3 regions of the Microbispora maris genome follow, and region 1 is predicted to be linked to each of the others. Evidence: riboswitches for the same ligand, from Rfam matches in the RefSeq annotation. Region 1 holds a riboswitch; each other region holds the start of a gene.

Region 1 (5,103 bases):
CTAAAAAGGGGGCCTCAGTGCGAGGGCGTGTGCCGGTGGCCGCCGGTTTGGCCGCCGTGGTCCTGCTGATGCCGGTGACGGGCGCGCAGGCGGATCCGAAGCCCACAGTCGCGCAGGCCAAGGCGAAGCTGAACAAGCTCAACGAGCAGGCCGACAAGCTCGTCGACCGCTACAACGCGGCCAACGAGAAGTGGAAGAAGGCGAGGCAGAAGTACCTCGCCGTCAACGAGGACTACAAGAAGCACAACGTCCGGGTGGAGGAGCTCCGCGCCGGGCTGGTCACGATGGCCGTCAACAGCTACCAGGTCGGCGACATGGGGTCGTGGGGCGGCGTCTTCTACAGCTCGAACCCCGACTCCATGCTCAGCGGCCTGGCCACGCTCAACCACATCTCGGCCGAGCGTGCGGGGCGGTTGCGGGAGTACGAGGGCGCGATCCAGGGCCTCAAGGACCGCCGCGACCAGAGCAAGGCGTCCTACAAGGAGGCCGCCGACGTCAGGAGCGAGCTCGCCGACGAGAAGGAGAAGGTCGACAAGCTCGTCAGGGAGCAGATGAAGCTGCTGCGCTCGCTCGGGACGTACAACCCGGGCAACCCGAACAGCGCCGGCGTCGTCTACACCGGACCGGCGTCGGGCAACGCGCTGGCGGCCCTCCAGTTCGCCTACAAGCAGGTCGGCAAACCGTACCGCTACGGAGGGACCGGGCCGGACTCCTGGGACTGCTCGGGCCTCGTGCAGGCCGCCTGGTCGGCGGCGGGGGTGACCCTGCCCAGGACGAGCTACGAGCAGTGGGCCTGGGGTGCGAGCCGCAGGGTCTCCCTGGACGAGCTCCAGCCGGGCGACCTGCTCTGGCACGCCGGTTACGGGCACGTCGGCATCTACGCCGGCGACGGCAAGGTCGTCCACGCGCCGCAGACCGGAGATGTTGTGAAGATTGTCACACTCGCCGAGTATCACGCCATCGGTGCCGTCCGTCCCTGACGTCCCGCCGTGTCTGTGATGGTTGTGGCTAATGTGGCCGAATTCGGGGTCTGTGACAGGACTGTGAGCAGAGTCACATTTAGTCCATCCGTGCCATGGGTACGCTGCGGTTTCTTCTTCGCGACCTTCGTTATCCGATCTTTATCCGGCGGCGGGGCTTTGCCGAACGCGCCGGGTCCTCGGTAGCTTCTGGGCCGCGGCGAGCACGCCTCGCCGCCGCGAACCGGTCCGGCCGGCCGGTAGCGCAGACAATTCCACCGTCATCGGCGCCCCCGACACCCTCCCCCTCGCGGGATCCCCGGCGCCGGTGGCCTGCCGAGTCCGTGCAGTCAGGAGGCACGGAGCCGGGGAACCATCGACCTTCACGCGAAGGTCCGGGGTGAATCGGCGCATCGCGCGCCGTAGGGCGACTTCCCAGCCCGAACCCGTCAGCTAACCCGGTAGGCGTTTGCGGAAGAGCCGAGGAGAGATCCTGTCTACCACCCCCGCTAGCCTGTCCCGTCTTGCCCGAATTGCCCTTGGAGGTGCCGCTTTGACGGCATCCGTAGGGGTCGCCGGTGCGCATCCGGCGGCGGCCGACACGGTGACGGTCACGGTCGTCAAGACAGCCCCCGAGACGAAGACGGCCACGAAGACGGCCACGGCGACCGGTGCGAACACCGCCGCCCGCAAGGCCGCGGCGAAGAAGCAGGCGACCAAGAAGAAGTCCGCCACCAAGCGGAAGGTCAGCAGAAGCGCGCTCCAGCGGGCCAAGGCCCGGCGCGCGGTGCAGACCGCCAGGAAGCAGATCGGTGACCCCTACCGCTACGGGGCCACCGGGCCGGGCGCGTTCGACTGCTCGGGCCTGGTCCAGTACGCCTGGCGCAAGGCCGGCGTACGGCTGCCGCGCACGACGTGGTCCATCCGCGGCGCGGTCAGGAAGAAGGTGTCCTGGGGGCACTTCGAGCCCGGTGACCTGATCTTCACCAGCGGCGGCGGCCACGTCGGCATGTACGTCGGGCACGGCAAGATGGTCCACGCTCCGCACAGCGGCACGCGGGTGCGGATCGACAAGCTGGACGCCTACCGGAGGAGCACCTTCGTGGGTGCCGTCCGTCCGGGCGTCTGAGGACGCCGGTCACCAAGCCCCCTCGACCGGCGCCGTCCATGCGGCCCCGTCCACCTCGCCGAGGTGGACGGGGCCGTGGCATGTGCTGGCTACCATGCACGGCGTGACTGTCACGAGCGGCGTGCCCGCGGGTGTGCCGGGCGTGCGCGCCGCGGCCGGCCGGCGCCGGCCCGCGGATCCGTCCCGCGGGGCCCGTCCCCGCCGTGTCGCGGCCGTGGCCGTCGCGCTGGCCGCGCTGCTCGCCGGGCCGGCGGCCGCGGCCCCGCCCGATCCGCTGCTCGCCCTGCGGCTCGACGCCCGCGCCGCCGTGCGGGAGCATCCGGGCATGTGGACCGGCGCCTCCGTCGCCCGCGGCGCGCGGGCGGTCGTCGTCGGGTCGCCCCGGCCGCTGGTCGCCGAGATCGCCGCGCTGGCCGATCGCGCGGACCGTACGGTGACGAGGATCTGGGGCGGGTACGGCGGCGCGGTGGTCCTCGTGCCCCGCGGCGAGGAGCAGGCCGCCGTGCTGGCCGCGCCGGCGAAGGTGGACGGCCTGGCGGCCGTCGCCACCGGCGGCCGGGTGATCGTGCAGCCGGCCGCGTTCGCCCGCCTGTCCGCGACCGGCCGCCTGGTCGTCGTGACCCATGAGCTGACGCACGTCGCGACCGCCGGTCCCCGCGCCGTCCCGATGTGGCTCCTGGAGGGCTTCGCCGACTACGTGGGCTACCTGGACAGCGGGCTGCCGGTCCGGACGGTGGCCGCCGAGCTGGCCGCGGACGTGGCCGCCGGCAGGCCGGCGCTGCGGGAGCTGCCGGGGCCCGGCGACTTCGCGGCCAGGCCCGCCCAGGCGTACGAGGAGGCGTGGCTGGCCTGCCGCTACATCGCCGACCGGTTCGGCGAGCGGAGGCTGGTGGCCCTCTACCGCGCCGCGCGGCGCGAGGAGATCGGCGCCGCCCTGCGGGAGGTGCTCGGGCTGACCCCCGGCCGCCTGACCCTCGAATGGCGGGCGTACGCGCGCGGGCAGCTCGCCCGGTCCTGATCGGCGTACGGCGGCGGGACGGCCGCGGCTGCGACAATGCCTTCTCGGGCGGCGCGGGCGGACCGCGCGCGGCACGCCGGGGGTGAGGATGACGAAGCGGACGCTGATCGTCACGAACGACTTCCCGCCCAGACCGGGCGGCATCCAGGCGTTCGTGCACGGCCTCGCCTCACGCAGGCCGCCCGGTTCGGTGGTCGTGTACGCCCCGCGCTGGAAGGGGTGCGAGGACTTCGACGCCCGCCAGCCGTACGAGGTGGTCCGTCACCCCTCCTCGCTGATGCTGCCGACGCGCTCGGTGGCGAGGAGGGCGGCGGCCCTGGTCGAGGACGGCGCCACCGTCGTATTCGGCGCGGCGGCGCCGCTGGGGTTGCTCGCCCCCGCTCTGCGCGCCGCGGGCGCGGGGCGGATCGTCATGCTCACCCACGGGCACGAGGCGTCCTGGGCCCGCCTGCCCGGCGCGCGCGCCCTGCTGCGCCGCATCGGTGCGGGGGCCGACGTCGTGACCTACCTCGGCGGCTACACCCGCCGCCGGATCGCGAGGGCCGTCCCCGCCTCCCGGCTCGTACGGCTCGCGCCGGGCGTGGACACCGACGCCTTCCGTCCCGGAGCGGGCGGCGACCGGGTCCGGGCCTCGCTCGGCCTCGGCGACCGGCCGGTGGTCGTGTGCGTCTCGCGGCTGGTGCCGCGCAAGGGCCAGGACGTGCTGCTGCGGGCCTGGCCGCTCGTCCTGCGGCGGGTCCCCGGCGCGGTCCTGCTGCTGGTCGGCGGCGGCCCCTTACGGCGGTCGCTGGAGCGCGGCGCCGCCCGGGCCGGCCTGCGCGGCTCGGTGGTCGTCACCGGGTCCGTCCCCTGGGCGTCCCTGCCGGCCTACTACGACGCGGGCGACGTCTTCGCGATGCCCTGCCGCAGCAGGTTCGGGGGCCTGGACGTGGAGGGCCTCGGCATCGTCTACCTGGAGGCGTCGGCCACCGGGCTGCCGGTGGTCGCCGGGTCCTCCGGAGGCGCCCCCGACGCCGTACGCCACGGCGAGACGGGCCTGGTGGTCGACGGCACGTCGCACACGGCGGTGGCCGGCGCGCTGTGCGACCTGCTGGCCGACCCGGCCCGCGCCCGCGCGATGGGCGAGCGGGGCCGGGCCTGGATCGAGGAGGAGTGGCGCTGGGACCTCGTCGCGGCCCGGTTCGCCGCGCTGCTGTGACGGCCCGCCTCAGCCGGTGAACACCTCCACGAGCAGGAAGCCGTTCAGCGCGCTGATCACGGCGGCGACGGCGACGCCGGCGACGGTGGTGACGCGGCGGTTGACGAGGTCGCCCATCAGCTTCCTGCTGCTGGTGAACGCCACGAGCGGGACCAGGGCGAAGGGGATGCCGAAGGACAGCGCCACCTGGCTCAGGACGAGCGCCCGCGTGGGGTCCACCCCGGCGGCCAGGACGGCCATGGCCGGCAGGATCGTGACCAGGCGCCGCGCCAGGATTGGCACGCGGCGGCGCAGGAACCCCGCCATGATGATCTGCCCGGCGTAGGTGCCCACACTGGAGGAGGCCAGCCCGGAGGCGAGCAGGGCGAGCGCGAACGCGACGGCCGCCCCGGGCCCGAGCACCTGCCCGAGGCCGGCGTGGATGGCCTGCAGGCTGCCGGGATCGCCACCGCCGAAGGTGGCGGCGGCCACGGTCAGCATCGCCATGTTCACCAGCCCGGCGGCGCCGAGGGCCACGCCGATGTCCATCCGGCTGGCCCGCACCGCCTCCCTGCGCCCGCTCTCCCCGGGCCCGCCCGGCACGCCCAGGTGCTGTGTGAGGGCCGAGTGCAGGTAGACGACGTGGGGCATGACGGTCGCCCCGATGATCCCGGTGGCCAGCAGCAGGCTGTCCGGCCCGGCCAGGCGGGGCACGAAGCCGCCCGCCACGCCCGCGAGGGACCCCGACAGCAGCACCTGGTAGGCGAAGCCGGCCAGCACCACGGCGAGCAGCGCCGCGACGGTCACCTCGAACCGGCGG
Region 2 (5,103 bases), on a different contig from region 1:
GACGATCGAGGTGCAGCAACATCCGGGTGTTCCCCAGAGTGTTCGGCTTGACGTGCTCCAGGTCGAGGAACTCGGCGACACCCTCGTCGTACGACGCGAGCAGTTCCGCATACACCTCGGGAGAGACCGGTGTGCCCTGAATGGGCCGGAAGCCGTGCCGGGCGAAGAACTCGACCGCGAACGTGAGGCAGAAGACCCTCCGCACGCCGAGGTCCCGGGCGGTCTCGATGAGCGCGGCGACGATCCGGTGGCCGATCCCCCCACCGCGCACCGCGGGGTCCACGGCGACGGTCCTGATCTCGGCGAGGTCCTCCCACAGCACGTGCAGCGCGCCGCAGCCGACGATCTGCCCGTCCACCTCCGCGACCCAGAACTCCTGCACGTCCTCGTACAGCGTCACCGTGCTCTTCTTGAGGAGCCGGGGGCCGACGCCCGAGTACGCGTCGACGAGACGCCGGATCGCCCGGACGTCCGGCGTCCTGGCCCGGCGCACCGTCACGGCCGTGGCACCCGATCCACTGGATGTCTGCGCGGTGACCTGCTCCATGAGCGGTCAGCCTAGCCGGACGGGATCGGATCGCCCGCAGTCGGCGCGAACGACCTCTCCGGATAACGGTCATTCCCAAACACCACGCCCGACATGAGGTCTGACCCTCTGTAGCCGTAAGGATACGGAAGGACGCCCGGCCGCCCTGCGCGACCTCGATCCGGTTCGTCCTACTTTTTCCGGCAGCCCGCACGGCACGTCCAACACCTCAGATCACTCCAAACCCAGGTGAACGCGGATGTATCCCCATTGAGCCCGTGACCCAGCTGTGATCGTTTGGTTGTCAAACGTAGACGGGTTTCGGAGTTCTGGTTGAGCAAGAACTCGCCGTGCACTATCGTCCAGCGACGATGCCGGTCATCGTGAGCGCTCACGGCGGCCGGGCGCCGAATCTTCGAAGCACCGAGTGCGGAGGGGAGCCGGGGACCCAACTGCAGGATCAGGATCGGTTCGGTCTCAGATCGTCAAGGGGTGAATCCGCCAAGGTAGGGCTACTCCGGCCCGAACCCGTCAGCTAACCCGGTAGGCGCTCAGTAGCGCCCCGCCACATGGCCATGCTCCACGACACGGCCTGCCGCGGGGCGCATGTGGGAGAGGAGCTCGGTTGCGCACGCGTGGAGGACGGCCGGCGGGCAGGCACGCCCGCCGCCGACGGTCCGGATCCGGCACGGCCGGTCCGGCTGCCATCCGCCGATTGGCGTTCGTCGGCGTCGCGCTCACCGCGATCACGTTCGGCGCCCCGGTGGTCCGCGCCACCGCCGACCCCAAGCCGAGCCTCAAGGAGCTCACGGAACAGGTCGAGAGCCTCTACACCGAGATCGAGAGCCTCACCGAGCAGTACAACGGCGAGCGCGTGCGGCTCAAGGCGGCCGAGCGGTCCGCCGAGCTCGCCAAGAAGAACCTCGCCAAGAGCGAGGCCGAGCTGGAGGTCCGCCGGCAGAAGGCCAGCGCCCTCGCGCAGCACTCCTACATGACCAACGGGCTCGGCAACGCGCTCGTGCTCATCGACAGCGACGCCGACCCGCGGAAGTACCTGAGCCAGGCCTCCACGACGTACGCGCTGGAGCTGCAGGAGAGCCAGGAGGTCGCCGAGGTCACCAAGGCCATGGACGCCGCCGCGCGGGCCAGGGAGAGCGCCTCCGCCCGGCAGGCCGAGGTCAAGAAACTGCTCACCGGCCTCGACTCCCGCCGCGACAAGATCACCAAGCTGATCAAGAAGACCGAGAGCAGCCTCTACCGGCAGGTCGCCCGCACGGTCGGCAGCGAGACGCGCAGCCGGATGTCGTTCCCGATCGTGGGCGACGGCAAGGCCGCCCAGGCCGCGCGCTGGGCTCTCAGGCAGCAGCTCAAGCCGTACGTGTGGGGCGCCGAAGGCCCGAGCTCCTTCGACTGCTCTGGCCTGGTCATGGCGGCCTACCAGGCCGTCGGCATCAGCCTGCCCCACTACACGGGCGACCAGTGGACGGCCGGCACGCACATCTCCCGCGACCAGCTCCGCCCCGGCGACCTGGTGTTCTTCTACTCCGACCTGCACCACGTGGGCATCTACATCGGCGGTGGCTACATGATCCACGCGCCGCGCACGGGAGACGTCATCCACATCGCGAAGATCGCCGGACGGCCGTTCGCGGGAGCGGTGCGCGTCGCCGACTGACCCGGGCCACGAGAGCGTGCGCTCCGGAGCGCACGCGGCCGGCCCCGGCCCGGAGACCGCGCGATCCGGAGCCACCACCGTGCGGTCCGGATCGCGGTCAGATGAGGCGGCGGCGCGCCGCCCAGGCGACGGCCTCGATCGCCGTCGCGACGCCGATGCGGTCGCAGATGCACCGCAGCCGCCGCCGCACCGTACGCCCGCTGACGTCGAGACTGCGGCCCACCCGGTCCGCGGTCACGCCCTTGGCCAGCTCCGCGAGAAGAAGTAAGTCCTCATCGGTGAGACCGGCACGATCAAAATCCGAGGCGAGACTGTCACCTCGGTAGACGACCTCGGGAACACCCATCGTCCGCCCTCCCCCACGACGATGATTCGTCGGCCCACCCTCCAGGGACGGTAAACGCCTGCCGCGAAGGTCGTCAAGGTTGGGAGTCGACCCGCCGGTCGTACGCCTCTCTGGCCGCCTCCACATCCTCCATGTGAACCTCGGCCCAGCGCTTGATCGCTTCGAGCAGCGGCAAGAGGTTCTCGCCCAGGGGCGTGAGCCGGTAGTCGACCCGGACCGGCACCGAGGGCGTGACCGTACGGGAGACCAGACCGTCGCGTTCCATCGTCCGCAGCGTCTGCGTGAGCATCTTCTGGCTGACACCGGCGATCATCCGCGCCAGTTCGCTGTAGCGGAGCGGGCCGTGGGCCAGCGCGGTGAGCGCCAGGCTCGCCCACTTGTCGCTGAGCGTGTCGAGCAGCTTCCGCGACGGACAGGTCGCGACGTACGCGTTGTACCGCTGACGTTCCTCCTCGCGCCGTTCGGCGGCCGTCCGGGTGGCCATGTCTTCCCTCCGCGTTTGTTACGCACTTTTTGGTGCCTACTTACCAAGAGAGAGTAACTCTTCCTACGCTCCCTGCCGTACGGAAGGAGAACCCATGAGAACACTGGTGGCACGAGGCGGTGCCGTACGGCTGGTCGAGACGCCCGAGCCCGAGCCGGGACCGGGGCAGGTGCGGATCAGGGTCGAGGCGGCGGCCGTCAATCCGATCGACCTGCTCACGGCCTCGGGCGCCCTGCCCGACTTCAAGCTCGCGCCCCGGCTGGAGACGTACGCGCTCGGCTGGGACGTGGCGGGCGTGGTCGACCGCGTCGGTCCGGGAGTGACGGGCGTGCTCCCGGGCGAGCGCGTCATCGGGCTGTCGGACCGGCTGACGGAGCCCGTCAAGGCCCAGGCGGACCTGGTGGTGCTGGACGAGACGGCCGTCGCGCCCGCACCCGCCGGAGCGACCGCGCCCGAGGCGTCGACGTTGCCGCTGAACGCGCTCACCGCCGTCCAGGCGCTCGACCTCACCGGGCTCGCCGAGGGCGAGACCCTGCTCGTCACCGGAGCGGCCGGGGGCCTGGGCGGCTATCTGGTGGAGCTGGCCGTGGCACGGGGGATCAGGGTCGCCGCGGTCGCGGCACCCCGCGACGAGCCGCTGGTGCGGGGCTTCGGCGCGGAGTGGTTCGTGCCGCGGGGCGCCGACCTGGCCACGGCCGCCAGGGCCGTCGTACCCGGCGGCGTCGACGGCCTGGTGGACGCGGCGGTCGTCGGCCTGCCCGCGCTGGACGCCGTGCGCAACGGAGGCGCGTTCGTCACCGTCGTCGCCGGACAGGCCCCGATCCCGCTGCGCGGCATCCGGGTCTCGACGGTGTCCGTCGGCGCCGACGCGGCCCAGCTACGGGACGTCGCGAAGCTGGCCGAGGAGGGACGGCTGACCATGCGAATCGCCGGCACCTATCCGCTGGAGCGGGCGGCCGAGGCGTACGAGCGCCTGCGGAGGGGCGGCCTGCGCGGCCGGCTGGTCCTGCTGCCCTGACAGTACGGCCGCGGGCCGGACGGCCATGCCGTCCGGCCCGCGGGCAGGAGATCGGACGCAGGGATCGGGATCGACCGATCAGGAACGACCGAGCAGCTCACGCACCCGGTCACGGCCCACGGCCAGCAGCAGCGTGGGCAGGCGCGGGCCGGTGTCGCGGCCGACGAGCAGGCGGTAGAGCAGGGCGAAGAAGGCCCGCTGGGCCGCCTTCAGCTCGGGCGTGGCCGCCTTGGCGTCCATGTCGAGCCCGGCCTGCACCTTAGGCACGCCGTACACGAGGGTGGTGAGCCCGTCGAGCGACCAGTGCGCGTCGAGACCCTCCGCCAGCAGGCGCAGCGACTCGCGGTCCTGCTCGCCGAGCGTGTCGAGCAGTTCCTTGTCGGGCGTCTCGCGCACCTGCGTGCGCTCCTCCGCGGGCAGGTACGTGTTCACCCAGTGCCGGGCGCGGTCGAGCCGCGGCCGCAGCTCGTCCAGCCCGGCGATCTCCGGGTCGAACGCGCGCAGGATGCGCAGCGTCTGCTCCTCGTGCCCGGTGGCGATGTCCACCACCGAGGCGAGCGTCCGGTACGGCAGCCGTCGCGGCGTCTCGGGCAGGACCCGGGAGGCCGTGCTCGACGCGCGGCGGTAGGCCGCCTGGTCGGCCGGCAGCGCCGTGCCGTCCTGCACCTTCCTGGTCAGCGTGTCCCACTCGTCGTACATCCGCTGGATCTCCTGGTCGAAGGAGACCTTGAACGACTGGTTGGGACGGCGGCGGGCGTAGAGCCAGCGCAGCAGCGCCGGCTCCATGATCGACAGGGCGTCGGCCGGGGTCGGCACGCCGCCCTTGGAGCTGCTCATCTTGGCCATGCCGCTGATGCCGACGAAGGCGTACATCGGCCCGATCGGCTGCGGCGCGTCGAACACCTCACGGACGATCTGACCGCCGACGACGAACGACGAGCCCGGCGAGCTGTGGTCGACGCCCGACGGTTCGAAGACCACGCCCTCGTACGCCCAGCGCATCGGCCAGTCGACCTTCCACACCAGCTTGCCGCGGGTGTGCTCCGACAGCAGC
Region 3 (5,103 bases), on a different contig from region 1:
TGGCGTCGGGGCGTTGCCTGGACGTGGCGGGCAACACCGACGCGCTGGGCACCGCTCTGCAGATCTACGACTGCAACGGGCAGGCGAACCAGGGCTTCGAGTTCACCTCCGCCGGTGAGCTGCGGACCTTCAACGGCACCCGGTGCGTGGACGCCTACAACATGGGCACGACGAACGGCACCAAGGTCGTGATCTGGTCCTGCAACGGCCAGAACAACCAGAAGTGGCGCCAGAACGCCGACGGCACCATCGTGGGCGTCGCGTCCGGGCTGTGCCTGGACGTCGTCGGCGCCGGCACCGCCAACGGCAGCCAGATCCAGCTCTACAGCTGCTGGGGCGGCGACAACCAGAAGTGGAGCATCCGCGGAGGCGGCGGCCCGAGCACGACGCCGTCCCCGACGGTGACGCCGACCAGCGGTGGCACGTGCGATCTCCCGTCGACGTACCGCTGGAGCTCGACCGGCGCGCTGGCGACTCCGAAGTCCGGGTGGGTCTCGCTGAAGGACTTCACCAACGTCGTCTACAACGGCAAGCACCTGGTCTACGCGACGACGCACAACACGGGCACGAGCTGGGGTTCGATGAACTTCGGCCTGTTCACCAACTGGTCCGACATGGCCTCGGCCAGCCAGAACACGATGCCCTTCTCGGCCGTCGCGCCCACGCTGTTCTACTTCGCCCCGAAGAACATCTGGGTGCTGGCCTACCAGTGGGGCGGGACCGCCTTCTCCTACCGGACGTCGAGCGACCCCAGCAACGTGAACAGCTGGTCCGCGCAGCAGACGCTGTCCACCGCGAGCATCTCCGGCTCGGGCACCGGGCCGATCGACCAGACGCTCATCGGTGACGGCCAGAACATGTACCTGTTCTTCGCCGGCGACAACGGCAAGATCTACCGGCAGAGCATGCCCATCGGGAACTTCCCGGGCAGCTTCGGCTCCAACTACACCCAGATCATGAGCGACACGACGAACAACCTGTTCGAGGGCGTCGAGGTCTACAAGCTCCAGGGCCTGAACAAGTACCTGATGCTGGTCGAGTCGATCGGCTCGCAGGGCCGTTACTTCCGCTCGTACACCGCCTCCAGCCTGGGTGGTTCGTGGACCCCGCAGGCCACGAGCGAGAGCAACCCCTTCGCGGGCAAGGCCAACAGCGGCGCCACCTGGACCAACGACATCAGCCACGGTGACCTGGTGCGCAACAACCCCGACCAGACCAAGACCGTGGACGCCTGCAACCTGCAGCTGCTCTACCAGGGTCGCAGCCCCAGCTCCGGCGGCGACTACGGCCTCCTGCCCTACCGGCCGGGCGTGCTGACGCTGCAGCGCTGATGATGTGACGCAGGACTCATGAGGCCTCCGGTCGGTGTCGCCGACCGGAGGTTTCCTGTTTCCGGACGCGCGGGCGCGCGTCGAGTTCCCGGCCTGCGACGACGCAGGCCGGGAATCGTCTTCCTCGCGCCCGGCGTCAGATTCCCGGGCGTACGGCGGTGAGGAAGCCGCTCCTCCAGTAGCCCTTGAGGCTGTCGATGTGGACCACCGCGCCGCTGTGGGGGGCGTTGATCACCTTCTTGTGCCCGATGTACATGCCCACGTGGCCGCCGCCGCTGGTGAATACGAGGTCGCCGGGCTTGAGGTGGGCCAGGGAGACCTTCTTCTTGACGGCGTCGAGCATCGACCACGTCGTGCGCGGGAGCTTGATCCCGGCCTTGCGCCAGGCGAACTGGACCAGCCCGGAGCAGTCGAACGCCCGCGGGCCTGTGGCGCCCCACACGTAGGGATCGCCGAGCTGCTTCTTCGCCACCTTGATGGCGCGCTTGGCCTTCTCCTGCTGCAGGGCGGACTTGGTGAGCTTCTTGTCCGCCGCGGCGTTCGGGGCGGCCGCGGCGGTGGCCGGCGCCGTGGTCGCCGTCGGGGTCGGGGTCGTGGGTGCCGCTGGGGTGTCCGAGGTGGCGCCCGTCGCGGGGGGCTGGGGCGGGATGAGCGTCGAGGCGGGCTGTGGTGCCGTGACCGTCCCCGTTGCGGCGGTCGCGGGCAGCGCGCCGAAGGCCGCGACAGAGGCGGTGAGCGCGACGCCACCGATCGTGACGCGGGCGATGCGGGACAGAGTGGCGGGGTTGGCAGACAGGGGATCTCTCCTAGAGTCTTCCGCTTGCGCCTACCGGGTTAGCTGACGGATTCGGGCAGGGAAGTCGCCCTACGGCGCGTGGCGCGCCGATTCACCCCGGACCTTCGTGCGAAGGTCGACTGGTTCCCCGGCTCCGTGCTTCCTTGCCGCACGGATTCGGCGTCACCGGCGCCCCGGGGGGCGGAGAGGACATGGCGGCGGTGACAGTGGATTTTCGTTTTCAAGCACGGCGGTGCCGGTTCCGCGACGGCGGCGTCATGGGGTACGCCGCCGTCGCAGGGCAAGGAAACTACCAAGCTCGCCCATATTCGGGCAAAGGGCACATAAAGGGTAAGAAGCCCATAAAAAGGATCACGCCTGCATAAGTGCAGGTCAGAGCCGTGTCATCGGAAAAAACGTGGCGCTCGTCACATCCGCGCGAGAGCCGGTGTGACGCCCTCGGCTCGTGAAGATCAGCGCGTACGCCAGAACGTGCCGTTGGCCGAGGGGTCGTCGGGGTCGCCCTGCGGCACGGTGAAACCCGCACCCCACAGGGTGGCCGTCCCCGGCCTGCGCGCGATCGAGGACAGGACGGCGTCGGTGCCCGCCTTCCGGGGGAGGGGGACGCTCCTCCACGCCGAGCCCGTCACCTGCCACAGGATGGCGTTCCAGCTGCCCTGCACGACCCACATGCCGCCCTTGCCGTCGGGCTCCACCTCCGTGTACGGCTGCGCGTTGACGGCCCCGACCGAGGTGGCCCACGACGTGCCGTTCCAGCGCATCACCAGGGTGCGGTTGTAGGTGACGTCGTCACCCTCGTCGTTCGCGCCCTCCCAGGTGACGCCGCCGACGGCCCACACGTTCCGCGGGCTCACGACGGCGATGTCGTTGAGGAACGCGGCCGCGCCGGGGGCGGGCAGCTTGACCGCGGGTGTGGGCACCAGCGCCCAGGACCTCCCGTTCCACCGCATGATCACGGGACGGTCGCCCTTGCTCCCCGCCGCCCAGACGTCGCGGGCCTTGTACGCGTCGACGGCGGCGGCGTGGGCCGGCAGCCGGACGCTCTGCCACGAGGACCCGTTCCAGCGCCTGGCCGAGGCGAAGGACCCGGCCACCGCCCAGACGTCCTTCGCGCCCGTCGCGTCGGCGTCCGCCGCCGGGAACGCGCCGCCCAGCGAGAAGGCGGTCCACGCGCGGCCGTTCCACCGGGCGGCCTTCCCCTGGCCGAAGACCCACACGTTCGTGTTCGAGGTGGCCGCCACGGCCTTCAGCTCGTACGGCGGGGCGCCGGGGACCACCTGCCACGCCCGGCCGTCGTACCTCTGGACCAGGCCCCGCTGCTTCCCGTTCGCGACCCGGTGACCGGCCGCCCACACCGACCCGTCGCCCAGGACCGTCACGTCGTCGAGGACGTCGTCGCCGGGCAGGGTGTTCACCCCGGCCGGCCGCCATGCGGCGGCCTCCCCGGCCCGGCCGCCCTCGTGGGTCACGCCGGAGGCCGCCACGGCAGGCGCGCACGCCAGCGCGAGCGCCGTCATCCCCGAGACGATCGCGGTACGCACAACGCCTCCCCTTCCGTCATGAGGATGACGTCCGGCGGAAGGGATCAGTTCACGTCGTCACCGGGACGATTTGCTCGCTTTCTCCGTCCACGGTTCGTACGTGCTGTCTCCCGGGAGCACCCAGATCCGCGTGCCGGGCCTGGTGATCGTCCGCAGCACCGTCGTCTTGCCGGTCCTCGAGACCCGATAGACCGCCACGCCCGTCTTGGTCTTGGACCGGACGACGACGCGCCCCGCCTTGTCGAAGTCGAGGTCGTCGATGTACTGCCCGCGCGGCAGCCGTACGGTCACCGCGCCACGCGCGCGGCCGGTACGCAGGTCGAACAGGCGCATCTTCCGGAACTTCGGCCAGGTGCCGACGACTTCGGCCGCCGTGCGGTAGTCGTTCGCGAGCGCCGCGGGCGACATCCGCGTCTTCAGCCGCGACCGGGCACGCAGCCCGCGGTCGAACACCGTCACGCGGCCCCCTACCACCCCCTGCAGCAGCAGCCGTCGACTGTCCGGGCTGAACCCCGCGAGGCTCCAGTCGTCCCTGCCTGCGGGCGGCGGCAACGTCTTGCCTTTTCGCAGGTCAACCAGGGCTCCCAGCCCCGGCGCCGAGGTCGTCGTGATCACGTAGCTGCCGTCGTCCGACACGAGCGGCCATTCCTCGTCGATGGCGTACGCCGTGATTTCCCGCGACACCACCCTTTCCTTGCCGGTGAGGGCGCGTTCGACGAACAGCCCATCCGACTTGCGGAAGTAGAAGAAGTGCCGGCCGTCCCCACTGATCAGGAAGGGCGCCCGCGCGCCGGCGTTGACCGCGTCCTCGGGCGCCACCGCGAGCGCTTCCGGCACCGGCACCACGTCTCCGTTGGTCAGCACCAGTTCCCAGGTCTGCGTCCGCTGGGCGTAGGCGATCGTGACCGGGGTGGCGGCCGCGGCGGGCCGTGCGGCCAGGGGCACGACGGTCAGTGGCGCGGTGGTCAGGAGCAGTGCCCCGAGGGTCATGCGCAATCTCATGCAGGGTGAGATGCCGGAGATCCGGGAAATGTTGTGGGTCTATCGCGAGGCCGGCGCCCGGTAGTCCCTGATCGTGATCGCGGTCGCGGCCCTGCGGATCGGCCCGGTGATCCGCTCGATCACGCGGTTCCTCCCCGGCAGGTGCGGCATCAGCCGCAACATCAGCATCTGGAACCGGATCCGCGTCGCCGACTTGAGCACCATGCCCTTGAGGTTGTTCGCGGCGAGCTTCTGGTTCTCCTCGGCGAAGTGCCGCATCTCGCGCTCGTACGCGGCGAAGCCGGCGGCGTGGTCTCCCGCCGCCTCCGCGAGGCAGCCCGCCAGGACGTAGGCGCCGACCAGGGCCAGGCTGGTGCCCTGGCCGGAGGCGGGCGAGGCCGCGTAGGCCGCGTCGCCCACGAGTGCCACCCGGCCCGACGACCAGCGGTCCATG

What was found. A riboswitch is a leader RNA that binds a small molecule or an ion and turns the genes downstream of it on or off. The one in region 1 is predicted to bind cyclic di-AMP.
Region 2: another riboswitch for cyclic di-AMP. It lies ahead of AAH991_RS00015 (C40 family peptidase); the one in region 1 lies ahead of AAH991_RS11245 (C40 family peptidase).
Region 3: another riboswitch for cyclic di-AMP. It lies ahead of AAH991_RS07410 (C40 family peptidase); the one in region 1 lies ahead of AAH991_RS11245 (C40 family peptidase).

The regions. Positions count from the first base shown of each region.
Region 1 is NZ_JBDJAW010000007.1:56,128-61,230, reverse strand. It holds gene AAH991_RS11250 (C40 family peptidase) at 18-980, shown strand; cyclic di-AMP (ydaO/yuaA leader) riboswitch at 1,284-1,442, shown strand; gene AAH991_RS11245 (C40 family peptidase) at 1,513-2,088, shown strand; gene AAH991_RS11240 (gluzincin family metallopeptidase) at 2,192-3,106, shown strand; gene AAH991_RS11235 (glycosyltransferase family 4 protein) at 3,195-4,304, shown strand; gene AAH991_RS11230 (Nramp family divalent metal transporter) at 4,314-5,103, opposite strand, start outside.
Region 2 is NZ_JBDJAW010000001.1:415-5,517, forward strand. It holds gene AAH991_RS00010 (amino-acid N-acetyltransferase) at 1-547, opposite strand, end outside; cyclic di-AMP (ydaO/yuaA leader) riboswitch at 938-1,091, shown strand; gene AAH991_RS00015 (C40 family peptidase) at 1,242-2,201, shown strand; gene AAH991_RS00020 (helix-turn-helix domain-containing protein) at 2,299-2,547, opposite strand; gene AAH991_RS00025 (winged helix-turn-helix transcriptional regulator) at 2,621-3,031, opposite strand; gene AAH991_RS00030 (NADP-dependent oxidoreductase) at 3,126-4,049, shown strand; gene lysS (lysine--tRNA ligase) at 4,128-5,103, opposite strand, start outside.
Region 3 is NZ_JBDJAW010000004.1:213,167-218,269, reverse strand. It holds gene AAH991_RS07415 (non-reducing end alpha-L-arabinofuranosidase family hydrolase) at 1-1,331, shown strand, start outside; gene AAH991_RS07410 (C40 family peptidase) at 1,468-1,803, opposite strand; cyclic di-AMP (ydaO/yuaA leader) riboswitch at 2,140-2,299, opposite strand; gene AAH991_RS07405 (hypothetical protein) at 2,580-3,668, opposite strand; gene AAH991_RS07400 (WD40 repeat domain-containing protein) at 3,726-4,658, opposite strand; gene AAH991_RS07395 (FAD-dependent monooxygenase) at 4,710-5,103, opposite strand, start outside.